DNA from 3 places in the Massilia consociata genome. Region 2 is predicted to be linked to each of the others. Evidence: riboswitches for the same ligand, from Rfam matches in the RefSeq annotation. Region 2 holds a riboswitch; each other region holds the start of a gene.

Region 1 (10,168 bases), on a different contig from region 2:
CCCAGCCTGCGCACCATCTCGATCTGGCGTTCGGAGTTGTTGTGCATCCATGCGACCACCAGATCCGGCTTCATCGCGATCACGCGTTCAAGGTCGATCTCGCGGTTCGAGCCGATGCGCGGGATGCTCTTGGCGGCTTCGGGATAGTCGCTGTAACTGACCGTGCCGACGATGCGGTCGCCACCGCCCGCGGCGAACAGCAGCTCGGTCACGTGCGGCGACATCGAAATGACCCGCATTGCCGGCTGGTTTAGCGTGACCGCATTGCCCGCGTCGTCACGCACCGTCACCGCCCAGGCGGATTGCGCCGCCAGCAGCGCCACCAGTAAAACCATTGCCTTCATCGATTGCTCCACTCCTGAAGTGCTCGTTCGAGACGCTGCCAACCCGCTTCGTCGGGCGGCAAGCCGATCCGGATGCCGCGCGCGGCCTCGGCAAACAGCCGGCACCAGACGCCGCGGCGCGCCATGTGTGTGTGAAATGCTTCCGGCCGGACTTCCGGCCACCAGTGAAATAGCGGCGTGCCGGCCGCCGCGATGCCGTGCGACTGCAGCAGAGCGCGCATCCGGCGCCCGGCGGCACCGAGTGCCGCTTGGGTGTCCTGCTGCCAGGCCGTATCGCGCAGCGCTTGCTGCGCAATCGCCTGGGCCGGGCCGCTCACGGCCCATGGCCCGAGCAGGTCGGCCAGTGCATGCAGGGTCGGCCGCTCGGCGCCAACGAATCCCAGTCTCAGGCCTGCAAGCCCGAAGAACTTGCCGACCGATCGCAGGACGATGAGTCCCGGCTGCGCCGCATGCGCAGCGAGGCTCAACGAAGGGGAGGTATCGCCGAATGCCTCGTCGACCACCAGCCACCCGCCACGCGCACCGAGGCGGCGGGCCCAGGCCAGCAGGTGTTCGGGCGCGACGGTTTCCCCGGTCGGGTTGTTCGGATTGACCACGACGACGACATCGCTGTCCTCGATCGCCTCATCCAGCCCGGCATAGGACGCCAGCCTCAGCGTGTGTCCATGCTTGCTCCATGCGTGCGCATGTTCCGCATACGATGGAGCCGACACGGTCACGCGCGAGGGTCCGCGCAGGCGCGGAAGCGCCTGGATTGCCGCCTGCGTTCCGGCGACAGGCAGCAGGTCGGGCGCGCCGTAATAGGCGCATGCCGCTGCGACCAATCCTGGATCGGGCTCCGGCAACCGGTGCCAGGCATTCGCGGGCAGTGCCGGGACGGGATACGCGTGCGGGTTGATGCCGGTGGACAGGTCGACCCAGTCGTCCCGGCCATACAGCTGCGCCGCCGCACGCAGGTTGCCGCCGTGTTCAAGCATGCGGCCCCCGTTGCAGAACGACGATGAGCGCTGCGAGGAACGCGGCCACGCCGAGCCAGAGAATGGTCGTGTGCAGGACCAGCCGCCATGCGCGGACGATGTCGGTGACCGTGGCCGCCGGCCCCTCGCCAAGCGGAGGGCGTTGTTCCACCTGTCCGTCGTAGACCGCGGCGCCGCCGAGCGACACCCCGAGCGCGCCGGCGCCGCTGGCCATCACTGGGCCTGCGTTCGGGCTGCTCCACGCCGGTGCCTGCCGGCGCCAGCATTGCCAGGCGCGCCCGCGGGCGCGTCCGGCCAGCAGTACATACGACATCGCGGTGAGCCGCGCCGGCAGGTAGTTCAGCGCGTCGTCGATGCGCGCCGCCGCGCGACCGAACAGGTTGAAGCGCGTGTTGCGGTAGCCCCACATGGCGTCGAGCGTATTCGCGAGCCGGAATAGCACCGCGCCGGCGCCCCCCAGCACCATGAACCAGAACAGGGTACCGAACACCGCATCGTTTCCGTTTTCCAGCAGCGACTCGGCGCCCGCCTTGGCCAGGTCCGGTTCGAGCGCATGCTGCGTATCGCGGCTGACGATCCAGGACGTGCGCGTGCGCGCCGTTTGCAAGTCGCCCGCGCGCAGTGCATCCACGATTGGCGCGGTATGGTCGCGCAAGCTGCGCAGTCCGATGCAGGCATACAGCAGGAAGGCGTGCAGCCAGATGCCGGCGTGGTCCGCAGCCAGCCAGGCCAGTACGCTCAAGGGCAGCACGGCAAGCATCCATGCCAGCACGCCGCGGCCGATCAGCAGCTTGCCGCGGTTCAGCCACTCTTCGATGTGTTGGGCCAGCTTGCCGAAGCCGACCAGCGGATGCCAGCGGCGCGGTTCGCCGAGCAGGAGATCGAGCAGCACGCCGGCGACGAGCAGGCAAGCCAGTTCGGGAAGCGAGAGGCCGCTCAGCATGCCTGGCCTTTCAGGATCAGCGGCAGCCCGGCCGCCACGAATACCGCACGGTCTGCGCGCGCCGCCACTGCCTGGTTCAGCCGGCCCGCTTCATCGGCAAAACAGCGCGACACCGCGCCCCAGGGCACGATCCCCATGCCGACCTCGTTGGAGACGAACACGACGTCGCCCGCCGTGCCGGCATCGAGCAGCTCCAGAAGCTCGGCACGCTCGTCATGGAAACGCTGCGGCAGCGCCACCTCGCCGACATCGGGATAGCTGCGGCCGTCGCAGAACATCAGGTTGCTCAGCCACAGCGTCAGGCAGTCGACCAGCACCAGGCGGTGCGGGGCGCAGTAGGCGCGCAGGACGGCCGCCAGGGCCAGTTCCTCTTCCACGGTCTGCCAGTGCCGGGGGCGGCGATCGCGGTGCTGCGCGATGCGCGCGGCCATCTCGGCATCGCCGCCGCGCGAGGTGGCGACGTAGACCACGTCCTTTCCGGCCTCGGCAGCGACCCGTTCGGCGAATTGCTCGGCATAGGCGCTCTTGCCCGAGCGTGCCCCGCCGAAGACGAGGGTACACGTCATGCCGGACCTCCACCGAACAGTGCGGCCGCGGCAGGCGGATTGGATGGGAAATAACTGTGGAAGTAGGACGCGGTCAGCGATCCGATGCGGAACACCGCTTCGCCCTGGGTACCGGTGCTAGTCTTGACGGTATGCTCCTGCGGCGGCGTCGTGGTCTCGAGCCTGGAATAGTGGAAGGTGTGTCCGCGCAGCGGTCCCTGCGGCGTCGGCATCGCTTGCGCCCCCAGCCCGGCAAGGCGCGACTGCATCAGGACTTCGCCCGGCAGCAGGCCGGCCATCGGCCAGCGCCTGCCGTCCTTGTCGGTGAGGCCGTCGACGAGCGCCATCATGCCGCCGCATTCGGCAACGATCGGCAGGCCATGCGCATGCGCCGCCCGGACCGACGCTTGCCAATGGCCGGCGTTCGCCAGCGCGGCACAGTGCAGTTCCGGATAGCCGCCGGGCAGGAAGACGGCGTCGGCGTCCGGCGGTACCGCTTCGTCCGCCACGGGCGAGAAATAGCGCAGCCGCGCGCCCATTTTTTGTAGAACGTCGAGATTGGCCGGGTAGAGGAAACAGAAAGCCACATCGCGTGCGATGGCGATGGTTCGTCCTTGCAGCAGAGGAGGGACATCCGGCCATTCCGCTGCCGACTGGCTCATGAGCGGCAGTGCCTCCCACGCTTGTTCGTTGAAATGCAGCGCGTCGGCCAGCCTGTCGAGCAGGTCTTCCAGGCCGTCGACTTCGCCGGGCAGGACCAGGCCGAGGTGGCGTTCCGGCAGCGGCGTGTCCTGGCGCGGCAGCCAGCCGACGAGCGGGATGTCGCGCAGCGAGGCCGCCACCATATTGGCATGCCCTTCGCTGGCGATGCGGTTGGCGACCACGCCGGCCAGCGCCACCGGACCATAGTCGCGCAGGCCCCGGGCCACCGCGCCCGCAGTCTGCGCCATGGCCGACGCATCGATCACGGCCAGCACGGGAATGTCGAACGCGCGCGCCAGGTCGGCCGCAGAGGGCGAGCCGTCGTACAGGCCCATCACGCCCTCGACCAGGATCGCATCGGTTTCGCGCGCCGCATCGTGCAGGCGGCGCCGGCATTCGTCGAGGCCCACCATCCACAGGTCGAGCGTATGGACCGGCGCGCCGGAAGCGCGTTCGAGCAGCATCGGATCGATGAAGTCCGGCCCGCACTTGAAGACCCGCACGCGCAGGCCCTGGCGCACCAGCTTGCGCGCAAGGGCCGCGGTGACGGTGGTCTTGCCCTGGCCCGATGCCATCGCCGCAACCAGTATGGCGCGGGCGCCTGCATCCCGGTTCATCTCACCACTCCGTCCCGGCCTGCGCCGCGATGCCTGCCTTGAAGGCGTGCTTGACCACGTTCATCTCGGTGACCGTATCGGCCACCGCCACCAGCTCGGGCGGCGCCGCGCGGCCGGTCACCACCACATGCTGCATGACCGGCCGGTCGAGCAGGTCGGCGATGACGGCGTGCACGTCGAGGTAGCGGTACTTCAGTGCGATGTTCAGCTCGTCCAGCACGACCATGCCGATTGCCGGATCCTGCAGGAAGCGTTTCGCCTGTTCCCATGCCTGGGCTGCCTTGGCGATGTCGCGCTCGCGGTCTTGGGTTTCCCAGGTATAGCCTTCGCCCATGGCGTGGAAGCTGACCTCGTCCGGGAAGCGGCGCAGGAATTTCTCTTCGCCGGTCGACATGGCGCCCTTGATGAACTGGACCACGCCGACCTTCATCCCATGGCCGAGGGCGCGCGTGACCATGCCGAAGGCGCTCGAGCTCTTGCCCTTGCCATTGCCGGTATTGACGATGATGATGCCGATTTCCTTGTCGGCGGCCGCGATCTTGGCGTCGATCACCGCCTTCTTGCGCTCCATGCGCTGGCGGTGGCGCTCGTTCAGCGCCGAGATCTCGTCTTCGCTCATATTGCTCATGTCGTTCATGCTGTGGCCTCGAATGGAATGAAAATGCGGCGGCCGCCGTGTTCGAGCATCTCGATCGGGTGGCCGAGGAAGTCGCCCAGCAGCCCCGGCTGCATGGTCTGCGCCACCGGACCGGCCTGCCAGCGGCCGTCGCCCATCAACAGCAGGGCATGGGTGGAAATGCGGTAGGCGAGGTTCAGGTCGTGGCCGATCATGACCACGGTCTTGCCCTGCTCACGGCACAGGCCGGCCAGCAGGCCCATGACGCTCACCTGGTGCGCCAGGTCGAGCGCGTTGGCCGGCTCGTCCAGCAGCAGGAGCGGGGTCTCCTGGGCCAGCAGGGCGGCGATCGCCACGCGCTGGCGCTCGCCACCGGACAGCGTGCGCACATCGCGGCCCGCCAGGTCGGCCACTTCCATCGCTTCGAGGGCACTCATCGCCGCCTGGTGGTCGTCGCTGCCTTCCCAGTAGCGGTTGGCGTGGTAGGGATGGCGCGCAGACAGGACGGTTTCGATCACGCTGTAGGCAAAGGCATCGTGGCGCGACTGCGCCAGGAAGGCGCGTTCGCGCGCCAGTTCGTCCGGCGCCCACGTGTCGAGGGCGCGGCCGCGCACGAGGACGGCGCCGCCGCTCGGCCGGTGCAGTCCGGCCAGCGTGCGCATCAGGGTGCTCTTGCCGGCGCCGTTGCGGCCGATGATGCTCCAGCATTCGCCGGGACGGGCCGCCCAGTCGAGCTGGCGTACCAGCGTGCGTCCGGCGATGTTCAGGTCGAGTCGTTCGGTCTGGATCATGTCACCTCCGCAGGCGGTGCAGCTGGTAGAGGAATACCGGAGCGCCGATGATGGCGGTGATCGCCCCGACCGGCAGCTGCTGCGGCGCGATGACGGTGCGGGCCAGGGTGTCACACAGCACCAGGAAGCTGCCGCCGGCCAGCACCGCCGCCGGAATCAGCACCCGGTGGTCGGGGCCAAAGGCGAAGCGGCAGGCATGCGGGACGATCAGGCCGACAAAGCCGACCGAGCCGGCGCTGGTCACCGCGCTGGCAGTGAGCACGCCGGACACAAAAAACAGGCCCTTGCGCAGGCTGCCGACGCGGATGCCGAGCGTGGCGGCGCTTTCCGCATGCAGTGCGACCACGTTCATGGCGCGGGCATTGCGCAAGGCATACAGCAGGGCGGCGCCGAGCACCAGCCACGGCGCCAAGCGCAGCGGTGCGCCGGCCAGGTCGCCGATCATCCAGAAGATCATGCTGCGCAAGCGTCCTTCCGGTGCGATCGAGAGCATCAGCGTCACCAGGGCCATGCAGGCGGACGACAGGATCACGCCGGTGAGCAGCAGCATCGAAGTGCCGCCCTCGGCCGCCAGCCCGCCGCGCAGGTCGCGCCGGGCCAGCAGGTAGAGCAACATCGAAACCGCCACCGCCCCGCCGAGCGCAGCCATGTCCACCACGATGGATGCCGCCATGAGCAGCAGCGCGAGCAGGGCGCCGACCGAGGCGCCGGCCGAGATGCCCAGTACGTACGGGTCGGCAAGCGGATTGCGCAGGAGCGCCTGCATCATCACGCCGGCCAGGGCGAGCGCGCCACCGGTGACGAAGGCCGTCAGCGCACGGCTGGCACGCAGCTCGATCAGCGATGCGGCGAGCGTACCGGCTTCGCCCTGCGCCAGCCGGCGCAGCGCATCCGGCACGTCGGCCAGCGGCACCGCGATCGATCCGGTCATCCCGGCGAACAGCAGGCTTGCGACGGCGCACAGCAGCAGCGTGCCGATGACGAGCAGGGCGCGCTGGCGCGGAGGATGGATCCAGACCGGAAGGGCAGGGTGATGCATGCGTCTCCTTGTTGCGTTGCGCGCGGTCAGCGAAGGCCGTAGCGCAGGGCGGCGAACCAGGTGCGTCCGCTCGTCCCGTAATTGCGCGCCAGTTCGTACTGTTTGTCGGCGGCGTTGTTGACACGGACCAGCAGCGACACGTCGGGCGTGACCTGCCAGCTAGTGTACAGGTTGAGCAGGCCGTAGCCGCCCAGGCGGCGCTGGTTGGCGGCGTCGTCGAAGCGTTCGCCGGACAGCAGCAGTTCCGCACCGGCCTTCACGGTACCCACGGTGTAATCGGCCATGAAGCTGGCGTGTTTCCTTGCGCGGCGCGCCAGTTGCCTGCCGGTCGTCTCGTCCTTCGGGTCCTGCCAGTCCAGGCTGCCGCGCAGGCTGATGCCGGCCATGCGCGTCTCGGCCGACAGGCTCAGGCCTTCGAGGGTGGCCTGGTTGACGTTATACGCACAGCTGCCGGTGCGGCCCGGGCATGGGTTGGCGTTGACGATCATGTCCGTGAGGCGGTTGCGGAAAACCGTGGCGTCGAACTGCACCGGGCCGGCGTCGTAGCGCAGCCCGGCTTCATGGTTGCGGCCTTTCTCGGGCCGGTTGGTGGGCAAGCCATAGCCCGGGAAGTACAGTTCGTTGAAGGTGGGGGCGCGGAAGCTGGTGCCGACACTGGCGGTGGCGCGCCAGCCGTTGCCGAAGTTGTAGCCGTAGCCGGCGGCGCCGGTATTCTTGTTGCCGTAGACCGAACGGTCGTGGCGGGCGCTGACATCGACCAGGTGGCTGCCGCGCCTGGCCGAGTAGGCGGCCGCGTACGCATTGGTGATGCGGGCACGCGTCAGCGCCGCGCTGGAGCTCGACGCGACGTCTTCCTTGCGGTGGGCGTAGAGCACCTGCAAGGTATCGGGGCCGAGGGCAATGGTGTTCTGCCAGGTCAGTTCATCCTGCTGCGTATCGATCTGGCTGGCGCCGGAGGCGGCGGCGCTGGTGAAGCTGCCCAGCTTGTCGTCGGAGCGTGCGTACTGCACCGTGCTGCGCCAGTTGGGCAGGAATTGGCTGCTGACGTAGACGGCGGCGGTGTTCAAATCCTGTTCGTTGTGCACGTCGTAGGGGCCGGGGCCGCTGTCGTACTGCGCGCGCAGGTCGCTGTGCAGGAACTGGGCGCCGACCTCATGGCCCGGGGCCAGGGCGAGCGACAGCTGGCCGTTGGCGTTGCGGCGGCGGTAGCCGTCCTTGTCCGGGTTGTAGCCGAAAGCGCCCGGACGCGTGGCGGAGAAGCCGTCCGATTCTTCGTGGCCGGCGCTGAAGACATAGCGCACGCCGCTGCCTGCGCCATGCACGCTGGCGTCGAGCTGGCGCGTTGCGTTGCTGCCTAGGCCTGCCGAGGCGCCGAGGGCCGGGCCGCCTTCGCCCTTGCGCGTGAAGATCTGGATCACGCCGCCGATCGCATCGGCGCCGTACAGGGTACTGAGCGGGCCGTAGACGATCTCGATGCGCTCGATGGTCCCGAGCGGTACGGCGTTCCATGCGGCGGCCCCGCTGGTGGCCGAGCCGATGCGCACGCCGTCGAGCAGGACCACGACCTGGTTGCTGTTGGCGCCGCGCAGGTACACGCTGGTGGAGGCGCCGGCGCTGCCATTGCGGGCGATCTCGATGCCACGCTGGCGCTGCAGCACGTCGGCCACCGAGCCGGCGCCGGAGCGGGAGATTTCCTCGGCATGAATGACGGTGGTGTCGGCGATGACATCAAGCGCACGCTGGGGCATGCGGTTGGCGGTCACGAGCACCGTATCGGCGGATTGGGCAAAGGCGGACGAAACGAAAGACGACAGGACGGCGAGTGCGAGCGCAGGCGCGGCCGCTTGCCGTGTTACAGGAAGGTTCATGAACAGTTTTCACATCAAGGACAACCAGCCGACGTCCCCGTCAGCCAGATTGAACAGAAGCGCCTTGTTGGCACGCTTCCACCTTTTGGCCGGTATCCGGGCTGGCAAGTGTGGCCGTCGGACCTTCCCATGCGAAGCGCACAGTGGTCGTGGAAGACGGTTTGCCGCATCATCCTTCAATGCGGTACTTGCTTACCGTTGCGGGGGCAGCACACGTTGGCCTATGTAGGGCTTCGTGTTTCCCGTTTAACTGCGCCTGTGGACACAGGCGCGAGCACCAAAACGGCGCCATTATACGGTAGAGACGCGCGTTCGGTGTCGCGGCATTGTCATTCTTTCAGCTCGATGACTTCACCGTACGCGATACGGTGCGGGCTTGATGCGGCACGTAGCGCGGCCTGTTCAAGGGTTCCACCGGCATGGAGCGCCGCCATGATCCGGATGGTGCCGGCGTGGCAGACGAGGAGGGCGCCGGCATGGCCGGAGCGCAGCAGTTCATCGCGGAAGGCGGCGACGCGCCGTGCGACATCGAGCACGTTTTCGCCGCCGCCCGGACGGTAATGGAGGAGGTCGGCCGTCCAGGCGTCGACGTCGGCGCGCGGTATCTCGCTCCATGGACGCATCTCCCAGGCGCCGAAGTCCATCTCGGCCAGGCGGGCATCGCGTTCGACCGGTGGGCCGAGCTGCGCAGCCAGGCCGGTGCACCGTTCGAGCGGGCTGGCAAAGACAGGCAGCTCGCCGGGCAGGCCCGCCGCGCGCAGGCTTGCCGCAACCTGTGCGGTGGCCGTGGCGGATACGCTGAGATCGGTCCTGCCATAGCAGATGCCGGGACCAACATCGGGTTGCGGATGGCGGACGAGGCAGAGCCGCATGCTTACGCCAACGCACCGTGGCCGAGCGTTGCCAGGACCGCCACGTAGATCGCCACTTCGGACAGCTGCTGCACGGCGCCGAGGCAGTCGCCGGTATAGCCACCGAGGCGCACGCTGAACTTGTGGGCAAGCCACCACGCGGAGATGGCGCAGGCCAGCAGTGCGGCGGCGAGGCTGGACAGGCCGAGCGCCCCGCTTGCGGCCAGCACGCTTACCGTGAGCGCGACCGTGAGCGCGGCGATCCCGAATTCCATCGTGCTCATGCGCTGGGCCAGCGGTTTCGCTTTACCCTCGGCACGCACGTACTCCATGCGCCAGATGAGCGAGGTCGCCGCAAGTCGCGACATTGGATGGGCAAGCAGCAGGGCGGCGATGGCGCCAGCGGGCGGCAGCATGGCGAGCGCGGTGATCTTCGCTCCCAGCATGCATACCACGCCGATCGCGCCGTATGCGCCCACGCGCGAATCCTTCATGATCTCGAGCACGCGTTCACGCGTCATGCCACCGCCGAGGCCATCGCAGGTATCCGCGAAGCCGTCTTCGTGGAAGGCCCCGGTGGCGTAGATCGTGGCGGCGGTGGACAGTACGGCCGCGACGGGTACCGGCAGGACCGTTGCGGCAGCCGCGTAGACCGCGGCGCCGATCATGCCGACCACGAGGCCGACGAGCGGAAAGTAGCGCGAGGCGTGGTGCAGCCAGTCCGCCTCGAAGCCGACCCAGCGCGGGATCGGCAGGCGGGTGAAGAACTGGACCGCAATGAAGAACAGGCGCAGCTGGTGCATGCTTATTCGGACGCCGTGCTGACCTGGGCCGAGGCGAAGGTCGCCATCTCGCCCAGGAAGTTTGCCGCCGCA
Region 2 (10,168 bases):
CTGCGCCAGCGCATCGGCCTGGGCGCGCGGCCGGGTGATGACGACCGTGGGTTCAGGCATCCTGCGCGTTGCCGGCAGCACTGTCCAGCCCGGACTCCGGCGCGGACTCCGCCGCCGCTTCCTGCTTGCAGGCCTCGAGGATGCCGCGTGCGTCCTGGTCGTCCAGCAGGATCGACACCTGCTCGCCGAGGAACTCGGGGTGCTCCCACGAACCGGCCACTTCCGCCTGCGCGATGCGCCGGCCGTCCGGCGTGGCGACCATGGCGCGCAGGCGCATGGTGGAGCCTTCGACGGTGGCGAAAGCCGCCAGCGGAATCTGGCAGCTGCCGCCGAACACCTTCGACACCTTGCGCTCGGCCGTCACGGCGCGCGCGGTGGCGTCGTGGTTCAGCGGGGCCAGCAGGGCACGCAGGTCCACGCCGTCGCTGCGCGGGCCGCTCAGGATCTCGATCGCCATCGCGCCCTGCCCCGCGGCCGGCAGGCTGTCCTCGGGCGCGAGCAGCGCACGGATGCGCTGGGGCAGGCCGAGGCGGATCAGTCCCGCCGCCGCCAGGATGATGGCGGCATAGTCGCCGCGGTCGAGCTTGCCCAGCCGGGTATCGAGATTGCCGCGCAGCGGCTTGATCACCAGGTGCGGGTAGCGCGCCGCGATCAGCGACTGGCGCCGCAGGCTGCTGGTGCCGACCACCGCCCCCGGCGGCAGCTCGGCCAGGCTGGCGTAATCGTTCGACACGAAAGCATCGCGCGGGTCTTCGCGCTCCAGCACGGCGGCCAGTTCGAAACCTTCCGGCAGTTCCATCGGCACGTCCTTGAGCGAATGAACGGCCAGGTCGGCGCGGCCTTCGGCCATCGCCACTTCCAGCTCCTTGACGAACAGGCCCTTGCCGCCGACCTTTGACAGCGTGCGGTCCAGGATCTGGTCGCCCCGTGTTGTCATTCCGAGAATATTGACACTACACTGCGGATATAATGCGGCGAGACGTGCGCGCACGTGCTCCGCCTGCCACATGGCCAGGCGGCTCTCGCGGGATGCGATAATCAGCTTCGCGGGCGCTTGCTGCGCCGATTCATTTGCTTTCAACACCGATTCTTTCACTGTCATCTAGCCTACCAGGACGATGCCGGTAAACGGCCCATGCATAAGATCACAAATTTTAGCATGGGGCTCTTGCAGACCATGGCCAACCGCCATCGCACAATCAACTTAACTTGTGGTCGATATGGATAATCCTGCTGCATCAACAAACCCGGGCGCGCTGCGTGACTCGCCACGCGACGCCGACAAGGACGCGCCGCTGAAAGAAGACATCCGCCTGCTCGGCCGCCTGCTCGGCGACGTGCTGCGCGACCAGGAAGGCGACGAGGTGTTCGAGATCGTCGAAACCATCCGCCAGACCGCCGTGCGCTTCCACCGGGAAGACGACCCGAAGGCCGGCGAGGAACTGACCGGCCTGCTGCACAAGCTCACGCGCGACCAGACCATCTCGGTGGTGCGCGCCTTCTCCTACTTCTCGCACCTGGCCAACATCGCCGAGGACCAGCACCACATCCGCCGCCGCCGCGCCCACCTCATGCGCGGCGCCGCGCCGCGCCAGGGCAGCGTGGCCCACGCCCTGTGCAAGCTGCGCGACGCCGGCGTGCCGCAGGAGGCGGTCGAGGGCTTCTTCAAGGACGCCTTGATCTCGCCGGTGCTCACCGCGCACCCGACCGAAGTGCAGCGCAAGAGCATCCTCGACGCCGAGCACGACATCGCCCGCCTGCTGGCCGAGCGCGACCGCGGCTTGACGCCCAAGGAATTGCAGCGCAACGGGCAACTGCTGCATGCGCGCATCGCCACGCTCTGGCAGACCCGCATGCTGCGCTATTCCAAGCTCACGGTGGCCGACGAGATCGACAACGCCCTGTCCTACTACCGCATCACCTTCCTGCGCGAAGTGCCGGGCCTGTACGACGACATCGAAGCCGAGATCGCCGCCCGCTATCAGGGCGAGGGCGAGGACGAGCAGGCAGGCGGGAGTGCCGGCCTGGGCAACGCGCAGTACCTGCAGATGGGCAGCTGGATCGGCGGCGACCGCGACGGCAACCCGAACGTCAACGCCGACACCATGCGCCATGCGCTGGTACGCCAGTCGACCACCATCCTCGAGTTCTACCTCGACGAAGTGCATGCGCTGGGCGCCGAGCTGTCCGCCTCCACGCTGCTGGTGGCGGTCACGCCCGCGATGCAGGCGCTGGCCGACGCCTCGACCGACCAGTCCCCGCACCGCAGCGACGAACCCTACCGCCGCGCGCTGATCGGCATCTACGCGCGCCTGGCCGCCACCGCGCGCGAACTGGGCGTCGACCACATCCTGCGCAAGGAAGTCGGCCACGCCCCGCCCTACCTCGACGCCGGCCTGTTCGCGGCCGACCTGGAGGTCATCGCCGATTCGCTGCGCGCCAACCACGGCGAGATGCTAATCGCGCCGCGCCTGGCCGGCCTGATGCGGGCGGCGCGCATCTTCGGCTTCCACCTGGCCTCGCTCGACATGCGCCAGAGCTCGGACGTGCACGAGCGCGTCCTTTCCGAACTGTTCGCCCGCGCGCAGGCCGAAGCCGACTACGCGCAGCTTCCCGAAGAGCGCAAGGTGGCACTGCTGCTGGCCGAACTGGCCCAGCCGCGCCCCCTGTACTCCCCGTACGAGAGCTATTCGGAGGAGACCAATTCCGAGCTGGCCATCCTGCGCACGGCGCGCGACATCCGCCTGCGCTACGGCAGCCGCGCGATCCGCAACTACATCATCTCGCACACCGAGACCGTCTCCGACCTGCTCGAAGTGCTGCTGCTGCAGAAGGAGACCGGCCTGATGCGCGTCGCGCATGGCGGCGCGGGCGTCACCAGCGAGGTGATGGTGATCCCGCTGTTCGAGACCATCCCCGACCTGCAGAGGGCAGCCGGCATCATGGACGAATGGATGTCGCTGCCTCTGGTGGCGAGCGTCATCGAGAAACAGGGCCGGCTGCAGGAAGTCATGCTCGGCTACTCGGATTCGAACAAGGACGGCGGCTTCCTCACCTCGAACTGGGAACTGTACCAGGCTGAGCTGAAGCTGGTCGACGTGTTCGCCGCCAAGGGCGTCAAGCTGCGCCTGTTCCACGGCCGCGGCGGCACCGTGGGCCGCGGCGGCGGCCCGAGCTACGACGCGATCCGCGCCCAGCCGCGCGGCACCGTCAACGGCCAGATCCGCCTGACCGAACAGGGCGAGATCATCGCCTCGAAGTTCTCGAATCCCGAACTCGGCCGGCGCAACCTGGAGCTGCTGGTGGCCGCGACGCTGGAAGCAAGCCTGAGCCCGCAGGCGGACGACGCCGGCAACGGCGCGACGGGAGGCGACCTGGCGCGCTACGAAACCGTGATGGCCGAACTGTCCGCGCGCGCCTACAAGGCCTACCGCAACCTCGTGTACGAGACCCCGGGCTTCACCGACTACTTCTTTGCCGCTACGCCGATCGCCGAGATCGCGGAACTGAACATCGGCTCGCGCCCGGCTTCGCGCAAGTCGACGCGCCGCATCGAAGACCTGCGGGCGATTCCCTGGGGCTTCTCGTGGGGCCAGTGCCGCCTGCTGCTGCCGGGCTGGTTCGGCTTCGGCGCCGCGGTCAGCGGCTGGCTGGCGGACGGCGACCGCGAGGAAAGGATGGCGCTGCTGCGTGCGATGTACCGCGACTGGCCGTTCTTCGCGACCCTGCTGTCGAACATGGACATGGTGCTGGCCAAGACCGACCTCGCGATCGCCTCGCGCTACGCCGGACTGGTGGCGGACGTGGAACTGCGCGAGCGGATCTTCCGCCGCATCACGGCCGAGTACGGAGAAACGCTGCGTTGCCTGGAAGCGGTCACCGGCGTCACCGAACGCCTGGCCGGCAACCCGCTGCTGGCACGCTCGATCCAGAACCGCTTCCCCTACCTCGATCCGCTGAACCACCTGCAGGTCGAACTGATCCACCGCCGCCGCAAGCTGGGCGACAACGTGGATCCGCGCGTGCACCGGGGCATCCACCTGTCCATCAACGGGGTGGCGGCGGGCCTGCGCAATACGGGCTGAACGCGGTCCGCATAGCGGGAACGACCCACGACAAAGATGTCGTGACAACAACTCGGCCGGACGGTACAATCCGGCCGTTACGCGATTGGTGCCTTCCTGCAGGTCTGCAGGAGGGTGAAACGGGAAGCCGGTGACGCGCGGGATAGCCATCCCCGCCAGTCCGGCGCAGCCCCCGCTGCTGTAAGCCTGACGACGCTGGCCGGACGCCACTGTGCATCGCACGGGAAGGCAGGGCCAGCGAAGGAAGAAGGCGAGCCAGAAGACCGGCCAGTCACGATGCACTTTGCAATGCCCGGGGTGTGGCATTGCCGGTTGGCTGTCCCTCGTTTTCCTTCGGTCCGGGTCATGACACCGTCCAGTGCGCGCGGCTTTCGTGCGCCCTGGATGCGCACGGCTTTTCCATGGAGCACAGGGCCTGCCTGGTTTTCATGCGCGCCCTGCGTGCTTCACTGGTCGACCCGAACTGAGCGCCCGTACCTTCGTCCGCGCCTGCCTCCTCGCAGCGCTGCTGTGTCTCCTACCCACCCTGCCCGTTCGCGCCGGCACCCTGCTTGCCATCGTGACCGAACGTGCGGCGCCAACCGCCGTCGAAGCAGCCCATCGCCACCTGGCGCGGCATCCGGAAGACCGCATCCTGCTGCGCACTCCGGCCCAGCTCATGGCGGCCAGCGGCGGCGACGTCGCACGCTGGATCCGGGGTGCCGACAGCGTACTGGCGGTCTCGGTGTTCGGCGACCCGGCGCGGCGCCTGAAGGACGCCCTGGCAAGCCACGCCCGCCCGGGCACCGAGGTCCTGGCCTTCAATGGCGAAGCCACGCTCAGCCTCATGACGCGCGGCCGCCACGGCAGCCTGGCAGGCTTTCCGCCCGAAACCCTGCGCCAGCTGTCGAACGAGACGCCGCCGGAGGCGGCCCTGCGCGCCGCCGCGGCGCATCCGGCGGCAAGCCGCTGGCTGGCCGCGCGGCGCCTGTGGCAAGGAAGCGGGATGGACAATACGGCGGCCCTGTTCGCCCACCTGCTCGCACCGGCGACGCCGCTGGCGGCGCCGCGCCCGGAGCCCGCGCTGCGCCTGCGCGCCGGGCAGCGCGAACTGGCCGACGACGCGGCCTGGGGCCGCGCCGCCGAGCTCGGGTTGGCGGACAAACCCACCGTCGTGGTGCTCGACCTGGCCAACATGGACGGCATCGTGCCGGACGCACTGTGCCGCCACATCGAACGGCAGGGCCAGCCCTGCGTGCAGGTCCTGAGCCGCTGGGGCGGCGCCTCGCGCGAGGCGCTGGAACGCCTGCCCGAGCTGATCGCACCGGCGCGTCCGGCTGCGCTGGTGGTGCTGCAGGACTTCGTGGTCGGCGCGGCCGAGGGCCGCGAGGCGGTGGAGGCGGCGTTCCAGCGCCTCGACGTGCCGGTGTTCAAGGCCATCCGCATGCTCGATCGCAGCGCCATGCAGTGGCGCCTGTCGCCGGACGGCCTGGCCCCGGACTCGGTGCAGTACCGCGTCGCCCTGCCCGAACTGCAGGGCATCGGCCAACCCGTCGCCGTGGCCGCGCTGGGCCAGGCCCGGCACGATCCGAAGACCGGACTCGAGCATCGTCCGCCGGTGGTGCTCGATGCGGAAGCGGGCCGCCTCGCCGCACGCGTGCAGCGCTGGCTGGCCCTGCGCGCCAAGCCCAATCGCGACAAGCGCATCGCCCTCATCTACTACAACCACCCGCCGGGCCGACAGAACATCGGCGCCGACAACCTCGACGTGCCGGCATCGCTGTTCGACATGCTGCATGCACTCAAGGCCGCCGGCTATACGGTCGGCGACCTGCCCGCCTCGCCCGAGGCGCTGCTGGAACGGATCATGGCGCACGGCGTCAACCTGCCCGAAGACCGCGCCGCCCTGCGCGAACTCGCACCGGCGGTCAACGGCGTGGCCGCCGGGGACTACCAGCGCTGGTTCGCCACGCTCCCGCCGCGCGTGCAGGGGGAAATGACAGGCGGCCTGCTCGGCCGCCTGCACGCCGACGTGCTCGACGCCGAAGCCGGCGGCGAGCAGGTGCTGGGTCGCAAGCGCGCAGAGGTCGTCATCGCGGAGCTGCAGCACCTGGTCGAAGGCGCCGACCACCCGCGCCGCGAAGACGCGCTGCGAGACCTCGCAAGCCTGAAACAGGGCTATCTCGCCTGCCTCGGCGATCGCCCCTCGCGCCGCTGCGCTACCCTGGCTGCGCTGCAGCGGCGCCTGGTCCGTTTCGGCATCGAAGGCATGCGCGGCTGGGGCCCCGCTCCCGGCAAGGTGATGGTCGACAGCGGCAAGCTGCTGGTGCCGGGCCTGGTGTTCGGCAACGTCTTCATCGGGCCCCAACCGCCGCGCGGCTGGGAAGTGGACGAGGAGCTCCTGCACGCAAACACCAGCATCACGCCGCCGCACCAGTACCTCGCTTTCTACCATTGGGTGCGCGACCGCTTCCGGGCCGACGCCCTGGTCCATGTCGGGCGTCACTCGACCTATGAATTCTTGCCCGGCAAAGCCGTCGGGCTGGCCGCCGACGACTACCCGAGCCTGATCGCAGGCGACCTGCCGGGCATCTATCCCTACATCGTCGACGGCGTCGGCGAAGGCACGCAGGCCAAGCGGCGCGGCCTGGCCGTGATGGTCGACCACCTGACCCCGCCGCTGGCCGCGACCCCGTTGTACGACGAACTGCTGTCGCTGCGCCAGGTGGTCGAAAGCTTCGAGGCCGCCGGCTCGGAGTCGCTCAAGGCGCAGGCAGCAAGCCTGATGCGCGAACGGGTGGCGCAGCTGAACCTGCGCGCCGAGCTCGAAGCCTCGATGGCCGACGTGCTGAAGGTGCGCGGCATCGGTTTCGACGCGGCCGAGGACGACCTGCTCGCGCACGAGATCGGCCACTTCCTGACCAAGCTGCAGGAGAAATTCATGCCCCATGGCCTGCACGTGTTCGGCCGGCCGTGGGAGCGCAAGTCGCTCGACCTGATGCTGGACTCGATGCGCCAGGGCGGCACCGTCGATGCGGACATCGAGCGCAAGCTGGCCGCGTCGCCGGCGCTGGAGATGCGCGCCTTGCTGGCGGGCCTGGAAGGGCGCTACATCGAGCCGGGCAAGGGCAACGACCCGCTGCGCTCCCCGGAAGCCCTGCCGACCGGGCGCAACTTCCATGCGGTCGACGGCGACATCCTGCCGACCCGCCTCGGCTACGGGCTGGGCGAGCGCCTGGCCGCCCAGGCTGCCGATCGTCCCTCCACCGTGGACGACGGGGCGGGCAGCGAGGGCATCATCCTGTGGGCCTCGGACGCGGTGCGCGACGAAGGCGTGATGGTGGCCTTCGCACTGGCGATGATGGGCGCCGAGCCGGTATGGAATGCGCGCGGCGTCGTCACCGACGTGCGGCTCAAGCCGGATGCCGTGCGGCGCGACGCGATCGTCACCACCTCCGGCCTGTTCCGCGACCTGTACCCGAACCTGATCCGCCTGATCGACCGTGCCGGCCGGATGGCGCTGGCCGCGTCCGCCGCCACGCTGGCCGAACGGGAACCCGGGCTGCACGAAGCCCTGCAGGCGGCACTGGCGCCCTTGCCGGGCGGCGGCGCATGGGGGCGCGAGCCGCTCGAACGCAACCGCGTGGCGCGCGAATGGCTGGCGCGCACGCAAGCCCTGCAGGGCGGCGGCATGCCGCTTGCCCAGGCCGGCCACGCAGCCGTGCAGCGCGTGTTCGGCGATGCTCCCGGCGCGTATGGCACGGGCGTCAACCGCCTGACCGAGCGCTCGGGCGCATGGCGCGAGCGCGGCGAACTCGCCCGCGCCTACCGCCTGCGCATGGGCCATGCCTACGGCATGGACGCGGACGGCGAAGCGAGCCATGCGGCATTCGACGCCGCGCTCGGCGGCATCGCCCGCACCTACCACGGCCGCGCCAGCAACCTGTACGGACTGCTCGACAACAACGACGCATTCGACTACCTGGGCGGCCTGTCCCTGGCCGTCGAGACCCGCACCGGCCGTGTGCCGGAGGCCCTGATCCTGCAGCACGCCCAGCCGGGACGCGCCGACGTCGAGCCGCTGGCAGCGAGCCTGCTGGGCGAGCTGCGCGGCCGCTTCCTGAACCCTGCCTGGCTCAAGCCGCTGATGGACCACGGCTACGCCGGCGCCCGTACCATGGGACAGGAATTCATCGAGAACCTGTGGGGCTGGCAGGTAACGCGTCCGGACCTGGTGAAGAACTGGGCGTGGGACGAAGTCAAGTCGGTGTACTTCGACGACCGCTACGAACTCGGCCTGCCGCAATTCCTGGGCCGGCGCCACAACGCCCACGTCAAGGCGCACATGCTGGCTGTGTTCATGGTGGCGGCCGAAAAAGGCTTCTGGCAGACCGATCCCGCCACCATCCGGCGCCTGGGCGGCGAGCTGGCGCGCCTGGTCGCCGCCAACGGCCTGCCCGGCAGCGGGCACACCGCGCCGGCGCACCCGATGTGGCAATGGCTTGCGCCGCAACTGGACGCGGCCGATGCCCGGCTGCTGGGCGTGACCCTGGCAAAGGCGCGCGGCGAGCTGCTGCCGGCCACGGCAAACGTACCGGCGTCGCCCGCGTCGCCGCGCCTGGCACCCTCGCCGGCGCCATCCGCAGCCCCCGCTCCCGCTCCCGCCCCCGACGCCACGGCAGCCCCGCGCGCCTTCGAGCTGAGCCGCCTGGAAGAACCGGCGACGCCGGCCGGCCGGCGCGTCGCCCAGGTGCTCGGCGCCCTGGCCTGCGGCCTGATCCTGTTCTCGCTCGGCCTGTGGCGCGGCCGCCACCACCCCCAACCTTCCAGGAGATTCCATGCTTGATGTCTTGTCCTTCGCCTGGCTGCACGATGCGGTCAGCTGGTTGCTGGCGCCCGCGTTGGCCGCCCTCTTGTTCGCCTGTGCGGTGACGCTGGTGGAAGCCGGCATCGCCGTCGGCGAACGCTTCCATGGCCTGCCCAGGCTCGGTGCGGCCGGCGACGTCGGCCGCGTCCATGCAGTGGCGCGCCGGCGCCTCGAGCGCGCCGACCTGCTGGCGCGCATTCCACCGATGCTGGGTTTGATGGCCACCATCATTCCCCTCGGCCCGGGCCTGGCGGCGCTCGGCCGCGGCGATCCCGCCCAGCTCGCCAGCGCCGTCACGGTGGCCTTCGACGCCACCGTGCTCGGCCTGGTGGCAGGCATCGGCGGCCTCGTCATCGGCAAGCTGCGCCGCCGCTGGTACGAAGAGACCCTGGAAGCGATGGAGGGCGCGGCATGAGCGCAGTGAACGGCACAGTGAACGGCGGCGCGGTGCGCGGCGGCAGGCCCGCGCGCCTGCGCCTGTATTCCCGCCTCGATGCCCGCTTCGACCATGGCGACGAGGACCCGCGCGCGAGCCTGGTCAATCTGGTCGACGTGATGCTGGTGTTCGCCTGCGGCCTGATTGCCGCGATCGCGGGAACGCAGGGCGCACGTCCGGTGCCCCAGCCGGTCGAGAAAGGGCGGCAGATCGAGCGTCCGGCCGACGGCGCCGGCCAGCCCGGCAGTGGCTACGACCGGGTGGGCGAGGTCTACCGCGATCCGAAGACCGGCAAGCTGGTGCTGGTCGAACCGCCTGCCGCGAAGTAGGAAGGAGCGCATGAGCAGCCACGCCTTCTCTGCGCCCGAGGTCCAGGGCGTCTACCGCGCGATCCGGGAGCGGCGCGACATGCGCCACTTCCTGCCCACACCGATCGAGCCGGACCAATTGACACGCTTCCTGGAGGCGGCCAACAGCGCGCCGAGTGTCGGACTGATGCAACCATGGCGCTTCATCCGGATCGCGGACCGCATGCTGCGCCAACGGATCCATGCCCACGTCGAGGAGGAGCGCGTGCTGACCGCGCAGGCGCTCGGCGGGCGTGCCGACGAATTCATGCGCCTGAAGGTCGAAGGCTTACGCGACTGTGCGGAAGTACTGGTGGTGGGGTTGATGGACGAGCGCGAACCCTACGTGTTCGGCAGGCGCACGATGCCGCAGATGGACCTGGCGTCGGCTTCCTGCGCCATCCAGAATTTCTGGCTGGCCGCCCGCGCCGAAGGCATCGGTGTCGGCTGGGTG
Region 3 (10,168 bases), on a different contig from region 2:
CTGCCAGGGTGGCGCCGGCGACCAGCGCCATGGCCAGGGTGCGTACAACCATGCTCATCTTGTTCTTCTCCACGCAAGCAGGCGCAGGCTGCGCCAGGTCGTTTCCTTGGGAATAAAAAAACCCGCCGACACTCGCATATCAGGCGGGCAAACGGAAAACCAGATAGAACTTGATACCTGATGTTGAGCATGTTACGGACTCCCGGCTTGCGATTCCTCCTCGAACTGTCGGCCAATTGTCGTCAATTTGTAAATCACGTGCGCGGGCGATGTCGTAGTCACATCGTGCTCCTTGCTCCTATACAATACCGCCCAAGGAGAAACTATGTATTGCGCAGCATCCCGTAACCGCAAGTCATGCAGGATGGGCACGTGAACCGGATCTTCTTCCGCTTCTTCGTGCTGGTCATGCTGTCGATCACGGCGGCCACCTTCGTGATCTACTTCGCGTTCAGCCGCCTGTTCGGCGACCCGCTCGACGATATCGCGCGGCGCCAGGCGGCCGCCCAGATCTTCCTGCTCGAACAGTACGTGGACCAGGCGCCGCCCGACGACTGGCTGACGCGCCTGAACAACGTGCGCGAGGTCTCGGACGTGCGCTACGACCTGATTCCCCTGGGCGAGGCGCGCGCCGCGCTGTCCGCCGGGCGCCGCGCCGTGCTGGACCGCGGCGGCATCGTGCTCGACCCGGCCGGGCGCAGCTTCTACCGGCGGGTCGACCTCGAGGGGGAGCGCTACATCGGCAGCCACGAGGAAGTGCTGCGGGCGCAAAACCTGCCGATCGACATCGACCAGGCGCTCAAGCGGGAGGCGCTGCGCTACATCATCGTCGCGGTGGCGCTGCTGGTGCCGATCGCGCTGTGGTCGCGTTCGCACTGGCAGGGATTGCAGGCGCTGTCGCGCGTCGCCGACGAGTTCGGCAGCGGCAAGCTGACGGCGCGCGCGCAGATGAAACCCTCGGCCGCCGTCTATCCGCTGGCCGAGCGCATCAACCACATGGCCGACCGCATCGAACACCTGCTCGAAGCGCAGAAGAGCCTGCTGCATTCGGTGTCGCACGAACTGCGCACGCCGATTGCGCGGCTGGAATTTGCGCTGGAACTGCTCGATGCCCGCGCCAAGGACCCGGACCTGGGCAAGCGCATCCGCGCCATGGAGGGCGACCTGCACGAACTGAACGCCCTGGTGGGCGAACTGCTCGACATGAGCAAGCTCGACAGTGCCCGCAACCTGCAGGCGGAGCCGACCGCGCTGGCGCCGCTGCTGCGCGAGTGCACCCGGATGCTGCCGCCCTCGCCGCACAGCCTGGACTGCGCCGTGCCGGACGACCTGGGCGAGCCGGAACTCGACCGCCGCCTGCTGGCGCGCGCCGTGTGCAACCTGCTGCGCAACGCGCAGAAGTACGCCGGCAGCCGCATCGAACTGTCGGCCGCGCGCAACGGCAACGCGATCGAGATCGCGGTGGACGACGATGGCCCCGGTATCCCCGAGGACGAGCGCGAGAAGATCTTCGACCCGTTCTACCGGCTCGACCGCAGCCGGGACCGCGCCACCGGCGGCTTCGGCCTGGGCCTGTCGATCGCGCGCAAGGCGGTGGCGCTGCATGGCGGCACGCTGCGCGCCGAAAGCTCGGCCCTGGGCGGGGCGCGTTTCGTCATCACCCTGCCCGCATGAAGCGCACGCAGGCCCCGGTCAATCATGCGGCGCTTTCTTCCCGCCCCGCAGGCGTTACACTGTCTTTATGAGCGGAGGTCCACCATGATGATTGCATTACGCTGCCGTTGCGGCAAGCTGCGGGGACAGGTCGAGAGCCGGCGCGTGGCCGCGCGCCTGGTCTGCTACTGCAAGGACTGCCAGGCCTACGGGCGCTTCCTCGGCACCGGCGTGCTCGACGCCGCCGGCGGCACCGAGGTCGCGGCCATGCCGCCCTCCGCCGTGCGTTTCGAGGCCGGACTGGAGCACCTGGCCTGCATGTCGCTTGGGCCCAGGGGGACGCTTCGCTGGTATGCGAGCTGCTGCCGCACGCCGGTCGGGAACACGCCGCGTAACCCGCGCGTGTCTTACGTGGGACTGCCCAGGGCGTGCATGGATGCGCCGGCCGAAGTGCTGGACCGGGAAATGGGGCCGCTCCGGGCCAGGGTGAACACGGAATCGGCCACGGCGAAGATGGAAACGACGCCCGCGAGCACCGGCTGGGCGGTGTGCAGGCTGGCGGCGATGCTGCTGAAGGCGCGCCTCGGGGGCGGCTACAAGGACAATCCCTTCTTCGCACCGCAGGGCACGCCCGTCAGGACGCCGCAGGTGCTGTCGCTGGAAGAACGGAAAGCGCTGACCCCGGGTTGAGCCGCGGGGCCAGTGTAGGGAAACTGCAGGAAACGCTAGGACCCCGCGGAAAACCGCGGGATCAGCGCCGGCTCTGTTCGGAGCTGGGGCGCACGTGCGTCACGCCGTACCACAGGTGTTCCCACCAGTGGTCGCGCGAGCGTACGGTCACGAGGCAAGCCTTGTCGATGCCGCCCTTGAAGAGCGGATCGGGGCATTTGTTGGTCATCAGGGCGTGGCGCTGGTTCTCGGCGTTCACGAGGGCGATGGCCAGCCACACGGCCACACCCGCGAAGAACACCGCCAGCGACCACGCCACGTGGTTCACGTTACTGGTCTCAAACAGGTCCTCCTCGTTGGGCCGGGACCCATCGTACATCTTGAGGACTTCGCGTTCGACGTCCTTGTTACTCATTTCGCCTTCATTTCGTTTTAGCTGCCCTTGCAACGAGCGCGTCCATCACCTGCATGGTCGCCTGCATCGTCTGTTCCACGCCCTGGATCTTGTTGGCTTGGCCCACCTGGCCCGGCGACACCACGTACTTGCCGTCGATGACGATGGTCGGGGTGCTGTTGGCCTTGTAGGCTGCCGCTACCTGGCTCAGGCGGCGCAGCTTGGTAGTCACGCCGAACGAATTCCAGGTTTCCATGAACTTGGCGCGGTCCAGGCCGTTCTTCACTGCCCACTCGATGATCTGGTCGTCCTTCATCAGGCGCTGGCGCTCGACGTGGATGGCGCGAAACACGCGGTGGTGGTATTCGTCGAGCTTGCCCATCGCTTCGAGCGTCAGGAACAGGCGCGCTTCCGGATCGGCCGGCCCCTGGAACGGCAGGTGGATGCGGCGCACGACGATGTTGTCACCCTGCTTTTTGATCCACTGGTTGAACGCAGGTTCCAGCATGTTGCAGGCCGGGCAGTGATAGGCGAAGAATTCGATCACCTCGACCTTCTTGCCCGTTGCCTGGACCGGCTGCGGCTGGGCCAGCGTCTGGTAGTCAACGCCGTTTTTCGGGTCGGCCGGCGACGCGATGGCGGTGCTGGCGAACATGGCGGCGGCGATGATGGCAAAACGCAGAGAACGCATAGGTTACCTTCCACAAGAAAGAATTAGCAAACGCCGGGAGATTACCACTTTTTTGCCTTCCCCAAGAAGGAAGAGCGGTGATTTTGCATTTGCTTACGGAATTAACTTGAGCTTACGGAAGTGATGAGTGAGTGGCTGAGGTACGCACCTGGATTCGTGCCTGCGGTCTGCGCTGACGTACCTCATCCAGCGCCTCGCACAGCCGGGCCGTGCCGTCGATGATCCTGGGCCCCGGCCGCGTGAGCAGCTCCCCGTCCACGGTCACCAGGTTGCCCCGCTTTACCGCCGTCATGTTCCGGTACGGCTCCCACAGCCTGAGCCCCGGGTTGGCCGGATCATGGCGCCTGCCCGCCAGGATCGCTTCCGGGTCCGCCGCCAGCACCGCCTCGATGCTGACCACGGGGGCCACCACCTTCAGGTGGCCGAACACGTTGCGCCCGCCGCAGAGGCGGATCGCGTCGCTGGCGATCTGGCCATCGTTGAGCGTGTACAGCGGCTGGTCCCAGATCTGGTAGAACACCGTCACCGGCGGGCGTTTGCCGTAGCGCGCTTCCAGCCCTGCCAGCCGGGCGCGAAAGGCGCGGGAGGCGGCCTGCGCGCTCGCCTGGGTGCCCAGCAGCTGGCCCAGGCGCTCGACATTGTCCGCCACCTGCCCCAGCCGGCGCGGCTCGGTGTGGTACACGGGAATGCCGAGACTTTCCAGCTGCGCGATCTGGCGCGCCGTGTTCCCGGTATGCCAGACCACGATCAGGTCCGGTTTCAGGGACAGCACGCGCTCCATGTCGATCTGGCTGTTGCTGCCGATGAGCGGGATCTTCCTTGCCGCCTCCGGGTAGTCGCTGTAGTTCATGGCGCCCACGACGCGCGCGCCGCCGCCGGCCGCGAACAGCAGCTCGGTGGCGTGCGGCGCCATCGAGATGACGCGTTGCGCCGGCTGCCCCACCGTGACGCGGCGGCCGGCGTCGTCCACCACCGTCACGGCGGCCTCGGCGCCCAGCGCCGCCAGGGCCAGCAGCGCGGGGACGAGTCGATTCAAGGCACCCATCGTGGTTTGTTAGAAGTCGTAGCGCAACGACAGCTTCAGCTGGCGGCCGTCGCTCGGGTAGATGCCCGAACGGCAGGCGAAGGCGTTGCTGTAGTACTGGCGGTCGGCCAGGTTGAGTACCGTCGCCGCCACTTCCCATGCCCCCACGCGGTACGCATAGCGCGCGTCCACGGTGGTAAACGACGGGATGCGGGCATTGCAGCTGTTGGCGAAATCGTCGCCGTAGCGCTGGCGGTCGGCCCACTGGGCGCCGATGTCGGCGCTGTGGCCGCCGGCGGGAGCCCAGGCCAGGCGCGCGGTCACGACGTTCTTCGGCACCAGGACCATCTCGCGGCCGGCATTCGGGCCGCCGGTGAACTCGGCTTGCACGTGCTGCCACTGGCCGGTCAGGCGCCAGTCGCGGGCGAAGACCAGCTGCCCTTCCACTTCCACGCCCTGGCGGTGGGTCGGGTCGAGGTTGGTGTTCGCGCCCCAGCGGCCGTAAAGGGTCGGATCGTAGAAGATCTCGTTGCTCAGGCGGTGGCGGAACAGGCGCGCGCCGAGCTGGCGTGCGCTGTTGCCGAAGCTGGCGCCCAGCTCGATGTCGCGCGAGGTCTGCGGGGCCAGGACTTCGGGACCGGAACGCACGCTGTTCTCGTCGACGTTGGCGATGCGGTAGCTGCGCCCGAGCTTGGCGAACACGGTCAGCTGCGGCAGCACGTCGATGCTGCCTTCGAGCGACCAGGCGTTGACCGACTGGTCGCGCCGCTCGTTCGCTACCGGCGGGAAGCCCAGCGGGTCCGAATAGTTCTTCTCGAATTTCTCGTGGCGCGCGCCGACGGCCAGGCGCGCATTGTGCGGCGCCGACCACTGGATCTCGTCGCGCAGGTAGAAGGCGGTCGAATCCTGCTGCGCGTCGCCCAGCGAGAAATCGGACGTGGTCTGGCGGTTCCAGCGCATCAGGTCGACGCCGGCCACCAGCTCGTTGCGCTTGTCGCCGAGCGCGGCGATGTGGCGCAGGCGCGGCGAGAACTGGGTCTGGTCGGCGTCGTAGCGTGACCTTGATGCGATCCTGGCGCCGTTGCTCGTGTAGTAGTAGTAGTTCGCTTCCACCTCGCGTTCGCGATGCGACAGCTCGGCGGCCAGTTCCAGGCTGCCGATGCGGTGTTCGAGCGAAGCGGTGACGCGGTCGGTGTCGATGCTGCCGAAGTCGTCCGGCGTGACCGTCTGGCGCGGATTGTCCAGGAACTGGGCTTCCGTCAGCGATCCCGGGAAGCGCGCATCCTGGCGCGAGCGCTCCACACGCAGGCCGACGCGGCCGGCGCCATAGTTCCACTGCACGCCGCCGCTGGCGGTCTCCTGCTCGAATGCGCTGTTTTTGCGGTAGTTGTCGGTCTTGCGCCTGGCCACGGCCACGTCCAGCGACACCGGGCCGGCGCCATAGGCCAGCGAGCCGCGCAGGTCGCGCGCGTCGAAGCGGCCTGCTTCCGCGAACAGCGAGCCGTGGGCACCGGGGCGGGCGCCCTTGCGGGTAATGATGTTGATGACGCCGCCGGTGGCGCCTTCGCCGTACAGCACGCTGCTGCCGCCGCGCTGGATCTCGATGCGCTCGACGGTATCGACCGGGATGCTGGACAGGACGGCGTTGGTCAGCTCGTTCTCGTTCAGGCGCACGCCGTCGACCAGGATCACCACGTTCTGCGCGCTGTTCGAGCCGAAGCCGCGCAGGTCGAGCGCGAAGTCGGGCGAGGCGTCCAGGCTCTGGCGCCCGAACACGCCGCCGATCTTGCGGATCGCGGCATTGACGTCGGTGGCGCCGGCGCGGCGGATCTCGTCCGCGGTGATGACGGTGGCGCCGATCGGCGCGGCGCTCGGCTGGGCCGGGAAACGCGCCCCGGTGATGACGATCGAGGGCACGGCTTCCTGCGCGAGGGCGTTGGCGGCGAGGATGGACAGGGAAAAAGCACAGGCCAGCGCGAGCGGCTTGAAGGCCGGCGCGCTGCGCGGTACGGCAGCAAAATTCATGTTGGATGTTCTCGGTAAAAGCACCGGCCTGCGTCCCCGCACACCGGAGTCAACGGAAGCCGCCCAAGGCCCATGCCTGCGGCGCTTCCACCTGTCTGGCCGGTATCCGGGCTCGCAAGACCGACCGCCTCACCTTCCTATGCGATGCACAGTGGTTGTCGAGGCGGCCTGTCGCCCCAGGAAACCCTGCGCGGCGACGCTTGTTGACCGTTGCGGGGGCAGCACATCCCGGCGCCGGCGCGTTGCGCGGACACCTCGTGTTTCCCGTTTAACTGCACGCGCGGATTGCGCATGCGGGCACCAGAACGCGGCGATTATAACCTGACAAGCCGTCGCGGTTTGTTTCGCCGCTTGCAGGCGGGCCTGGTGGAGCCCGCGCCGGCGCCGCCGCGTTCGATCGGCTACCATGGGTGCTTCGACTGAACACCCGGAGCACCCATGACGCTTCCCACCTACTTCGTGTCCCACGGCGGCGGTCCCTGGCCGTGGATGAAGGACCAGTACGGCCGCGCCTACGACAAGCTGGAAGCCTCGCTGCAGGCGATGCGACGCGACGCGGGAGACCGGGTGCGCGCGGTGCTGGTCGTCACCAGCCACTGGGAGACGCCCGGCTTCATGCTGTCGTCGGGAACGGCGCCCGGCATGATCTACGACTACGGCGGCTTCCCGCCGCATACCTACCAGGTCAGGTACCCGGCGCCGGGCGAGCCGGCGCTGGCGCAGCAGGCGGCCGCGCTGTTGAGCACCGCCGGCCATCCGGCCGGGCTGGACCCGGCGCGCGGCTTCGACCACGGGACCTTCTCGATGCTGTATCCGGTCTATCCGGAAGCCGCGATGCCGGTGGTGCAGCTGTCGCTGCGGCGCGACCTCGACCCGCTGGGCCACATCGAGGCCGGCCGTGCGCTGGCGCCGCTGCGGGACGATGGCGTACTGCTCATCGGCAGCGGGCTGTCGTACCACAACCTGCGCCAGTTCGGTCCCTCCGGGGCGGCGGCATCGAAGGCGTTCGACGGATGGCTGCAGCAGGCGCTGGCCTTGCCGCCGCAGGAGCGCACTGCCGCGCTGCTGGGCTGGCTTGACGCGCCGATGGCGCGGGCAGCGCATCCGCGCGAGGAACACCTGATTCCACTGATGGTGGCGCTGGGCGCCGCCGAGCGGGAGCCGGCGGCCTGCGTGTATCACGAGGAGGATTTTTTCGGGAGCCTGACGGTGTCGAGCTTCCGGTTCGGGTGAAGCGAGTGGCCTGCTCATCAGGTCGCAGGGTGGCCGCCTGGCGGCCGCGCGCTCAAATGACGCTTGCATCGCGAGGACGCATCATCTGCCTGGACGCGCGCACGGCATAGCCGTCCACCCTACAAAAAACCTCAGGTGCCGCGCTTGCCGCGCGCCGCTTCCTCGGCCTTGGCGGCAGCCTTCTCTTCGGCGATGCGCGCCTTCTCCGCCATCTCGGCCGCATGCCTGGCCAGGGCCGCGGCGCGGGTCGCGGGCGTCTCCAGGCTGATGCGTCCCAGCGCGCCGGTGCGGTAGTCGTGCAGCAGCACGTGCGCCGCCTTTTCGTAGTCGAACTCCCCGCCGCGCACGCGGAAGCCGCGCCGCTGCGCGACGTTCTCGATCACGGCGATGCCGTCCAGGCCCTCGGTCTTGAAGCCGTAGCGCGCCGTGAGCAGCTGCGGGTAACGCTCCAGCAGCAGGTTGGCCAGGAATTCCGCCACCTCTTCCTCGATCAGCGCATTCGAGCCGACCGCGTGGCTGGCGGCCAGCATCAGGCCGTCGCTCGCCATCGCGATCTTCGGCCACAGCATGCCCGGGGTGTCGACCAGCACGATGTGCTTGCCGAGGTAGAGCTTCTGCTGGGTCTTGGTGACGGCCGGCTCGTCGCCCACCTTCGCCACGCGCTTCTTCAGCAGCGCGTTCATCAGGGTGGATTTGCCGACGTTCGGGATCCCCATGATCATGATGCGCAGTGGCTTGGTCGGCACACCGCGGTGCGGCGCCAGCGACTGGCACAACTCCGGAATGCGCGCGACATCAAGCGGCTTCTTGGTCGTCATCGGGTAGGCGGTCACGCCTTCCTGGGCGTCATAGAAGGCTTTCCATGCCGCGGTGGCGGCCGGGTCGGCCAGGTCGATCTTGTTCAGGATTTTCAGGCAGGGACGCTGGCGGAACTTGCGCAGTTCCTCGACCAGCGGGTTGCAACTGGCCTCGGGCAGGCGGGCGTCGAGGACTTCGATCACCAGATCGGTGTTCTCCATCTGCTCGGCGGCTTCCTTCTTGGCCGCGTTCATGTGCCCCGGGAACCATTGAATGGACATGCTGTGCTTTCGTAATCTTCGGTCAGGGCGCTATTTTACGCTGCCCCCGCGGCATGCAAGCAACAGACCGGGCAAAGCCGGCCTGTTGAAGCGGCCTGTAGCTACTCTTTACGCTGGCCTGTTGATCCACTACAACGTTATCGCCATCCGGCGGCGCACACTGGTGACTTTCATGTGTCTGCTGCAATCAGGAGTATCACCATGCAACACCGTACCAAGAAGTCGCCCAAGGCTGCGAAATTTCCACCAAGGAACTCCCTGATCCGCTGGTGTACGTTCGGCATGCTGTGCGCCATGGTCGGCGGCGCCTGCTTCGTCGACCGCTTCCCTCTGCTGCCGGTCTAGCGGTCTAGCGCTCCGGCGCTGCGCAGGCGCTCGGCGGCAGCGGCTGGGCCGGATCGAAGGCGGCCAGCTGCGCACGCGCGGCATGGCGGTCCTTCGCGTACTCGGTGAGGTAGCGCGTCCGTTCCTCGCTCTGCCATTCGGCGTCCGACACGCCCTTCATGCTCTGCGTGCGGCTGGCGAACACCTGCCCTTCCAGCCGCGGCAGCAGCAGGCGGTCCGGGTCCACGTTCTCGCGCAGCAGGTAGCCGTCGACGTCGCGCAGCCTGAGCGGCAATGCCGGCGCCTCGTCCGTCATCAGCTTGCCGAACACGGTCAGCTTCACTTCGCGCGTGCCGGTTTCCAGCACGTCGTTGAAGGTCGCCACCGCGAACGGCTTGCCGCGCGCATCGTCGACCCGGCCGGTGACCACATAGCGTCCCGGCTGGCGCACCTCGAGGCGCAGGTAGAAGTTGAGCGAGCCGTTTTCCAGCGCCTCGCGCACCTGGCCGGTCCAGGCGGCCGGCAGGACCGGGCTGTAGACCACGTCGAACAGGGCGAACCCGTTCTTCCCGCCCGCGGTGTAGCGTACCTCGGTGCGGATGGTGCCGTGGAAGCCCGCCAGGCCGGTCTGGCTTGGGGCCAGCACGCCGGCGAAGGCGTTGTCTCCCGCTACCGGGTCGGCGCCGCCGCCATCGTCGGCAAACGCGAGCGCCACCTGCGGCGTGGCACGGCTGGCCCCGTAGGTCATGCCCTGCGCGACCGCGCGCGTGATCACGATCGGCACGACTTCGCCTTGCGCGTTCACGGCCCGCAGCGAAAACGCAACGGCTTCGCCCGCGGCGAGGTAGACGCGCGACTGCGAGGTCTGCAGCAGGACCGAATTGCTGGTCGCGCCGCCTTCGACCCGCATCGGGTGCATCTCCGTGACAGGCTGGTTCGGGTGCAGCTGGTCGGGATTGTGCGCCACCGGCTGCGACTCCATCGGGTACTTGCTGCCTTCCAGGTAGCTGCAATAGGTATGGTCCGTGAGCTGCGCGTGCTCGAGCAACTGGCGGCGGCGCTCGGCGCGGTCGCCG

Evidence for each region. A riboswitch is a leader RNA that binds a small molecule or an ion and turns the genes downstream of it on or off. The one in region 2 is predicted to bind cobalamin.
Region 1: linked by a shared signal. The riboswitch ahead of ACFFJK_RS21995 (TonB-dependent receptor domain-containing protein) and the one ahead of ACFFJK_RS11940 (cobaltochelatase subunit CobN) in region 2 are both predicted to bind cobalamin.
Region 3: linked by a shared signal. The riboswitch ahead of ACFFJK_RS02780 (TonB-dependent receptor family protein) and the one ahead of ACFFJK_RS11940 (cobaltochelatase subunit CobN) in region 2 are both predicted to bind cobalamin.

The regions. Positions count from the first base shown of each region.
Region 1 is NZ_JBHLWP010000031.1:1,375-11,542, reverse strand. Features, by position in the region: gene ACFFJK_RS22035 (cobalamin-binding protein) at 1-344, opposite strand, end outside; gene cobD (threonine-phosphate decarboxylase CobD) at 341-1,321, opposite strand; gene cbiB (adenosylcobinamide-phosphate synthase CbiB) at 1,314-2,264, opposite strand; gene cobU (bifunctional adenosylcobinamide kinase/adenosylcobinamide-phosphate guanylyltransferase) at 2,258-2,830, opposite strand; gene ACFFJK_RS22015 (cobyrinic acid a,c-diamide synthase CobB) at 2,827-4,128, opposite strand; gene cobO (cob(I)yrinic acid a,c-diamide adenosyltransferase) at 4,130-4,756, opposite strand; gene ACFFJK_RS22005 (ABC transporter ATP-binding protein) at 4,762-5,535, opposite strand; gene ACFFJK_RS22000 (FecCD family ABC transporter permease) at 5,537-6,574, opposite strand; gene ACFFJK_RS21995 (TonB-dependent receptor domain-containing protein) at 6,601-8,442, opposite strand; cobalamin riboswitch at 8,513-8,739, opposite strand; gene ACFFJK_RS21990 (histidine phosphatase family protein) at 8,772-9,314, opposite strand; gene ACFFJK_RS21985 (adenosylcobinamide-GDP ribazoletransferase) at 9,317-10,096, opposite strand; gene cobT (nicotinate-nucleotide--dimethylbenzimidazole phosphoribosyltransferase) at 10,099-10,168, opposite strand, start outside.
Region 2 is NZ_JBHLWP010000011.1:187,516-197,683, forward strand. Features, by position in the region: gene ACFFJK_RS11925 (uroporphyrinogen-III synthase) at 1-60, opposite strand, end outside; gene hemC (hydroxymethylbilane synthase) at 53-1,102, opposite strand; gene ppc (phosphoenolpyruvate carboxylase) at 1,221-4,085, shown strand; cobalamin riboswitch at 4,155-4,371, shown strand; gene ACFFJK_RS11940 (cobaltochelatase subunit CobN) at 4,645-8,910, shown strand; gene ACFFJK_RS11945 (MotA/TolQ/ExbB proton channel family protein) at 8,903-9,346, shown strand; gene ACFFJK_RS11950 (hypothetical protein) at 9,343-9,696, shown strand; gene bluB (5,6-dimethylbenzimidazole synthase) at 9,707-10,168, shown strand, end outside.
Region 3 is NZ_JBHLWP010000003.1:255,530-265,697, reverse strand. Features, by position in the region: gene ACFFJK_RS02810 (protease complex subunit PrcB family protein) at 1-58, opposite strand, end outside; gene ACFFJK_RS02805 (ATP-binding protein) at 373-1,674, shown strand; gene ACFFJK_RS02800 (DUF6151 family protein) at 1,759-2,343, shown strand; gene ACFFJK_RS02795 (hypothetical protein) at 2,405-2,737, opposite strand; gene ACFFJK_RS02790 (thiol:disulfide interchange protein DsbA/DsbL) at 2,745-3,407, opposite strand; gene ACFFJK_RS02785 (cobalamin-binding protein) at 3,520-4,443, opposite strand; gene ACFFJK_RS02780 (TonB-dependent receptor family protein) at 4,462-6,456, opposite strand; cobalamin riboswitch at 6,537-6,775, opposite strand; gene ACFFJK_RS02775 (DODA-type extradiol aromatic ring-opening family dioxygenase) at 6,895-7,689, shown strand; gene ylqF (ribosome biogenesis GTPase YlqF) at 7,821-8,768, opposite strand; gene ACFFJK_RS02765 (hypothetical protein) at 8,970-9,113, shown strand; gene ACFFJK_RS02760 (hypothetical protein) at 9,118-10,168, opposite strand, start outside.